Regions from separate parts of the Pseudomonas sp. NY15372 genome, predicted to be linked through region 2. Evidence: predicted binding sites of a transcription regulator. Region 2 holds the regulator's gene; the other holds the start of a gene.

Evidence for each region. Region 2 encodes FliA, which starts transcription of late flagellar genes. Its sites were predicted from a motif close to CTAAAGTTTNNNNNNNNNNNGCCGNTAA; they were not measured.
Region 1: ACNFG0_RS07850 (flagellar protein MotY) is a predicted target of FliA. The motif match lies at 1,471-1,498, and genes of this name have one in related genera.

What each region holds. Positions count from the first base shown of each region.
Region 1 is NZ_JBLUPY010000007.1:53,044-56,530, forward strand. It holds gene ACNFG0_RS07845 (argininosuccinate synthase) at 1-341, opposite strand, end outside; gene ACNFG0_RS07850 (flagellar protein MotY) at 469-1,434, opposite strand; gene pyrC (dihydroorotase) at 1,565-2,611, shown strand; gene rnt (ribonuclease T) at 2,668-3,279, shown strand; gene ACNFG0_RS07865 (peroxiredoxin) at 3,350-3,487, opposite strand, start outside.
Region 2 is NZ_JBLUPY010000006.1:49,317-52,803, reverse strand. It holds gene ACNFG0_RS06865 (chemotaxis protein CheA) at 1-335, opposite strand, end outside; gene ACNFG0_RS06860 (protein phosphatase CheZ) at 348-1,136, opposite strand; gene ACNFG0_RS06855 (chemotaxis response regulator CheY) at 1,155-1,529, opposite strand; gene fliA (RNA polymerase sigma factor FliA) at 1,635-2,375, opposite strand; gene fleN (flagellar synthesis regulator FleN) at 2,372-3,205, opposite strand; gene flhF (flagellar biosynthesis protein FlhF) at 3,294-3,487, opposite strand, start outside.

The sequences.
Region 1 (3,487 bases), on a different contig from region 2:
GCATCGGCACCGGTTTCGTTGGCGATTTCGATCAGACGCTTGGCAATCAGCGGACGGGCGATGGAAGTACCCAGCAGGTACTCACCTTCGTAGACGGTGTTGGCGCGGAACATCGGGAACACGAAATCGCGCACGAATTCTTCGCGCAGGTCGTCGATGTAGATCTCTTTGACGCCCATTGCCTGTGCCTTGGCGCGGGCCGGCTCGACCTCTTCGCCCTGACCCAGGTCAGCGGTGAAGGTCACCACTTCGCAGTTATAGGTATCCTGCAGCCACTTGAGAATCACCGAAGTATCAAGGCCGCCGGAATACGCCAGTACGACCTTTTTTACGTCCGCCATGCCATCACTCCACGGGGTTGTACGGAAAGCGGTTGATTCTACCGGCCCCACTGAAATATTTACAATGGGGCGACAGCTTGTGATGACAAAGCGACAGGAACAGTCAAGAGCGCGACTATCGCCTCAGTCAGGATTTTTTTCCTGCGGGGGCCTGCGTCGGCGCTGGGTCAGGCACCGCTGGGGCTGCGGCAGCGGGAGCCGGGGCGGGCTCTGCCTTGGGCTTTTCCACCGGTTTCTCGACCGGGGCGACACGCTCGAGCTGGATGTTCACCCGGCGGTTGCGCGCCCGGTTGGCGGCACTGTTGTTCCGGGCCAGGGGGTAACGTTCGCCATGGAAGCGCACGGTAATCTGATCCTCCGGCACGCCATGGGCCTTGAGGTAGTCGGCGACCGCCAGGGCCCGGCGGCGCGAGGTGTCGCGGTTGGTCAGGCGGCTGCCGCTGTTGTCGGCGTGGCCATCGAGCTCGATGTGGTTCACCGACGGGTCGGCCTTGAGGTAGTCGAGAATCACGTCCAGGCGCGCCCGAGCCGCGCTGTCCAGCTCGATACCGCGCGGGAAACCGACCTGGGTCTGGCGGACCTGGTCGAAGTTCATCGGCAGCAGCTTGCCGGCGCATGCCTGGTAGTCACCATAGGCCTTGACGAAGCTGACCGGCAATACACGCACCTCCATGGGCCTGCCGCCTTCGCCGGCATAGTTGCGCACCACCGTGCTGCGCCCGTCGAGCAGGCCATTGATCAGCCGGCTGGCCTGCCCCTGGGACGACGTGAACAACACCCCGCTGCGCCCCATGCGCACGGCCCCGAGATTGATGTCGCCTCGACCAGGTTGCCAAGGCGCTGCCGCGGCCAGCAACGTCGCGCTGCCCGCCCCTAGCGCGTTGCTGTCCGAACGCAACCGGAAAACCGCCTGCTCGCCGGCACGGCGGACGAACTCGCCGCTGCCGAAACCGTCGATCGCCTGGGACAGCCGGCATTCGAACGGGTCGCCCTCGACGCTCCAGGCGACATTCTCCACGCGCGTCTGGAAGGTCAACGCCCCGGCCGGCAGGCTGGCAAACAGGGTAAGAAGGGCTAGGTAACGCTGGCGCACGGGTGGCTCCACAGATTCTGACGGCTTACCTGCAGGCTATCGGACGCCAGCGGGAAAACTTGATAGCCGTGCTCCTACCGGGGTTTTCCGGTAGCATTGGCCCTTGAGTTCGACCCGCCTGGAATCCCCAATGTCCGATCGCCTGACCCTTCTGCGTCCCGACGACTGGCACATCCATCTGCGCGATGGTGCCGTCCTGCCCCATACCGTTGGCGACGTGGCGCGTACCTTCGCCCGCGCCATCATCATGCCCAACCTGGTCCCGCCGGTACGCAACGCCGTCGAGGCAGGTGCCTATCGCGAGCGTATTCTGGCCGCACGTCCGGCGGGCAGCCGCTTCGAGCCGCTGATGGTGCTGTACCTCACCGACCGCACCAGCGCCGAGGATATTCGCGCGGCCAAGGCCAGCGGTTTCGTGTATGCCGCCAAGATGTACCCGGCCGGCGCCACCACCAACTCCGACTCGGGCGTGACCAGCATCGACAACATCACGCCAGCCCTCGAAGCCTTGGCCGAAACCGGCATGCCGCTGCTGGTGCATGGCGAGGTGACCCGTGCCGAGGTCGATGTGTTCGACCGCGAGAAACGCTTCATCGACGAGCACCTGGCCCGCGTGGTCGAGCGCTTCCCCACGCTGAAAGTGGTGTTCGAACACATCACCACCGCCGATGCCGCGCAGTTCGTCCTGCAGGCCCCGGCCAACGTCGGCGCGACCATCACCGCCCAGCACCTGCTGTACAACCGCAACCACATGCTGGTCGGCGGTATCCGCCCACACTTCTATTGCCTGCCGATCCTCAAGCGCAACACCCACCAGGTGGCGCTGCTGGACGCGGCCACCAGCGGCAACAGCAAGTTCTTCCTCGGCACCGATTCGGCGCCCCATGCCCGTCACGCCAAGGAAGCCGCCTGCGGCTGCGCCGGCTGCTATACCGCCTATGCGGCCATCGAGCTGTATGCCGAGGCCTTCGAACAGCGCAATGCGCTGGACAAGCTCGAAGGTTTCGCCAGCCTGCACGGCCCGGCGTTCTATGGCTTGCCAGCGAACACCGACACCATCACCCTGGTCCGTGACGAGTGGACCGCTCCTGACAGCCTGCCATTTGGTGACAACACCGTGGTTCCGCTGCGCGCCGGTGAAAAACTGCGCTGGCGTCTGCTGGAGGAGAAGGCGTGAGCGAAGCGTTCTACGAAGACGACCAGGAAGGTCAAGGCAGCGGCGTTCGCCATCCGATGGCCGAGCGTTTCCGTGGTTACCTGCCCGTGGTGGTGGATGTGGAGACCGGTGGTTTCAACAGCGCGACCGACGCGCTGCTCGAAATCGCCGCCGTTACCATCGGCATGGACGAAAAAGGCTTCCTGTTCCCGGAGCACACCTACTTCTACCGGGTGGAGCCCTTCGAAGGGGCCAACATCGAACCGGCGGCCCTGGAATTCACCGGTATCAAGTTGGATCACCCGCTGCGCATGGCAGTGAGCGAAGAAACCGCGCTCACCGACATCTTCCGCGGGGTGCGCAAGGCATTGAAGGCCAATGGTTGCAAGCGGGCCATCCTGGTCGGCCACAACAGCAGCTTCGACTTGGGTTTCCTCAATGCTGCCGTGGCGCGCAACGACCTCAAGCGCAACCCGTTCCACCCCTTCTCCAGCTTCGACACGGCTACCCTGGCTGGCCTGGCCTACGGCCAGACCGTCCTGGCCCGAGCCTGCCAAAGTGCCGACATCGACTTCGACGGGCGTGAAGCCCACTCGGCACGCTACGACACCGAGAAGACCGCCGAGCTGTTCTGCGGCATCGTCAACCGCTGGAAGGAAATGGGCGGCTGGCGCGATTTCAACGACTGATCCAGGCGTTGTAAACGGCGAAACATAAAAAAACCGGCCATGAAGGCCGGTTTTTTTATTCGCGTGGCAATTACAGCTTGCCAGCGTTCTCGCTCAGGTAGGCCGCAACACCTTCCGGCGAAGCGGTCATGCCCTTGTCGCCTTTTTTCCAGTTGGCAGGGCAGACTTCGCCGTGCTCTTCGTGGAATTGCAGGGCGTCGACCAGGCG
Region 2 (3,487 bases):
ATGTCGCTGCGCTCGCGCACCTGGCCGAACATGCTGTTGACCGTGTCCAGCGCTTCGAGGACCACGTCCATCAGTTCCGCATCGACCCGGCGCTCACCTTTGCGCAGGATGTCGAACACGTTCTCGGCGATATGACAGCACTCCACCAGCTCGTTGAGCTGAAGGAAACCGGCGCCCCCTTTTACAGTGTGAAAACCACGGAAGATCGCGTTGAGCAAGTCGGCATCTTCGGGTCGGCTTTCCAGCTCGACCAGCTGCTCGGACAATTGCTCGAGGATTTCGCCGGCCTCTACCAGGAAATCCTGGAGGATTTCTTCATCGGCGCCGAAGCTCATTGAACGTGCTCCTTAAAAACCCAGGCTGGACAGCAAATCGTCGACGTCGTCCTGACCGGACACGACATCTTCACGCTTATCGGCATGAATCTGCGGACCTTCACCCCGAGTCGGATGTTTTTCTTGATCTTTTTCAGCGCGCAGTTGCTGGTGGTCGTGTTCGATACCGGCAAAACGGTCCACCTGGCTGGCCATCAGCACCAGCTTGAGCAGGTTGCTTTCCACCTCGGTGACCAGCGCGGTCACGCGCTTGATCACCTGGCCGGTCAGGTCCTGATAGTCCTGCGCCAGGAGGATATCGTTGAGGTGGCCGGCGACCTTGCGATTACCCTCGGCACTGTGCGTCAGGAAACTGTCGACGCGCTTGACCAGCTCGCGAAACTCGGGCGCTGCGACTTCGCGGCGCATGAAGCGCTGCCAGTCGGCACTCAGGCTCTGGGCCTCGGCCACCAGGTCGTTGAGCACCGGGGTGCCGGCCTCGACCAGGTCCATCGTCCGGTTGGCCGCGCCCTCGGTCAGCTTGACCACATAGGACAGGCGTTCAGTGGCGTCGGTGATCTGCGAGACTTCCTCGGCCTGCGGCATGCGCGGGTCGATCTGGAAGCTGACGATTGCACTGTGCAGCTCGCGGGTGAGCTTGCCGACTTCCTGGTACAGGCCACGGTCGCGGGTCTGGTTCAGCTGGTGAATCAGCTGCACCGCCTCGCCGAACCGGCCGCGCTCGAGGCTCTCGACCAGTTCCTGGGCATGCTTCTTCAGGGTCGTCTCGAACTCCCCGAGCGATGTATTCATTTGCTCCATGGCGCCCCCTGACGTGACTCAGCCGTTGACGCGTTCGAAGATCTTCTCGATCTTTTCCTTGAGCACCTGGGCCGTGAAAGGCTTGACCACGTAGCCGTTGACCCCGGCCTGGGCGGCTTCGATGATCTGGTCACGCTTGGCTTCGGCGGTGACCATCAGCACTGGCATGCCCTTGAGACGGTCGTGGGCGCGGACCTTGCGCAGCAGGTCGATGCCGGACATGCCAGGCATGTTCCAGTCGGTCACGAGGAAGTCGTAATGGCCGTTTTCCAGCATCGGCAGCGCCGTGGTGCCGTCGTCGGCTTCTTCGGTGTTGGTGAAGCCCAGGTCACGCAACAGGTTCTTGATGATCCGCCGCATCGTCGAGAAGTCGTCAACGATGAGGATTTTCATGTCTTTGTTCAATTAGACCTCCAAGCAGTCTTTAACGCGCCCGGCCCCCCGAGCGCGCATTCAATCAATTCGGTACAACGTACAACGACTGCGGCGAACCCTGGCTCAACGCGCGCGCCATTCTCCCAGGCGGCTGCGCAGGCGCGCCGCGCACTGGCTATGCAGCTGGCTGACGCGCGACTCGCTGACCCCAAGCACCTCACCGATTTCCTTGAGGTTCAGCTCCTCGTCGTAGTACAGCGCCAGGACCAGGCGTTCGCGCTCCGGCAGGTTGGCGATCGCCTCGGCCAGGGCGGCCTGGAAGCGCTCGTCCTCCAGGTCCCGCGCCGGCTCCTGCTGGCCGCTGGCGCCATCCTCGTGCAGCCCTTCGTGTTCGCCGTCCTGCAATAGGTCGTCGAAGCTGAACAGGCGACTGCCCAGGGTGTCGTTCAAGATCCCGTAATAATCATCGAGACTCAATTGGAGTTCGGCAGCAACTTCATGATCTTTAGCGTCACGACCGGTTCTGGCTTCAACGGCACGGATCGCATCGCTGACCATGCGGGTATTGCGGTGCACCGAACGCGGCGCCCAATCCCCCTTGCGCACCTCGTCGAGCATGGCGCCACGGATGCGGATGCCGGCGTAGGTCTCGAAGCTGGCGCCCTTGCTGGCGTCGTACTTGTTGGCCACTTCCAGCAGGCCGATCATGCCCGCCTGGATCAGGTCCTCGACCTGCACGTTGGCCGGCAAGCGTGCCAGCAGGTGATAGGCGATGCGCTTGACCAGCGGGGCATAACGCTCGACCAGTTCATACTGGGCATCGCGCGCCGCCCTGCTGTACATCTTGTAACCACTTGCATTCATAGTACCGGCCCTGCACTGGTGGGTTGCACCAGGCGCTCGACGAAGAACTCAAGGTGCCCGCGCGGGTTGGCAGGCAGCGGCCAGCTGTCGACCTTCTGCGCGATGGCCTTGAAGGCCAATGCACACTTGGACCGAGGGAAGGCCTCATAGACCGCCCGCTGCTTCTGCACCGCCTTGCGCACGCATTCGTCGTAAGGCACGGCACCGACGTATTGTAGGGCGACGTCCAGGAACCGATCCGTGACCTTGGTCAACTTGGCAAACAGGTTGCGCCCTTCCTGCGGGCTCTGCGCCATGTTGGCCAGAACGCGGAAGCGATTCATGCCGTAGTCACGGTTGAGCAGCTTGATCAGGGCATAGGCATCGGTGATGGACGTAGGCTCGTCGCACACCACCAGCAGCACCTCCTGGGCGGCTCGGACGAAGCTGACCACCGAATCGCCGATCCCGGCGGCGGTGTCGATCACCAGCACGTCGAGGTTGTCGCCGATTTCGCTGAATGCCTGGATCAGGCCGGCATGCTGCGCCGGCGCCAGGTGCACCATGCTCTGGGTACCGGAGGCCGCCGGCACGATGCGTACGCCTGCCGGTCCCTGCAGCAGCACGTCGCGCAGTTCGCAACGCCCCTCGATGACATCGGCCAGGGTGCGCTTGGGCGAAAGGCCCAGCAATACGTCGACATTGGCCAGGCCCAGGTCGGCATCCAGCAGCATGACCCGCCGCCCCAGGTCAGCCAGGGCCAGGGACAGGTTAACTGAAACGTTGGTCTTGCCGACGCCGCCTTTGCCGCCGGTCACGGCGATCACCTGTACGGGATGCATGCTACCCATGTTTGTTCTTTACCTTGTCTCGGGGCCCAGGCCACACAAGGGGTCGAACAGCGCCCCTTTCGTGTAGGTACTTTGCGATGTCCATTCGTCAACCCGCACGTTTGCCAGGGTTGTGGTAGAGATCAGCGAACATGTCGGCCATTGCCTCCTCGCTGGGCTCGTCCTGCAACTGCACACTGACCGCGCGGCTGACCAACTGGTGCTTGCGCGGCAACTGCAGATCGTCAGGAATACGCGGCCCGTCGGTCAGATAGGCCACTGGCAATTCATGACTGATGGCAA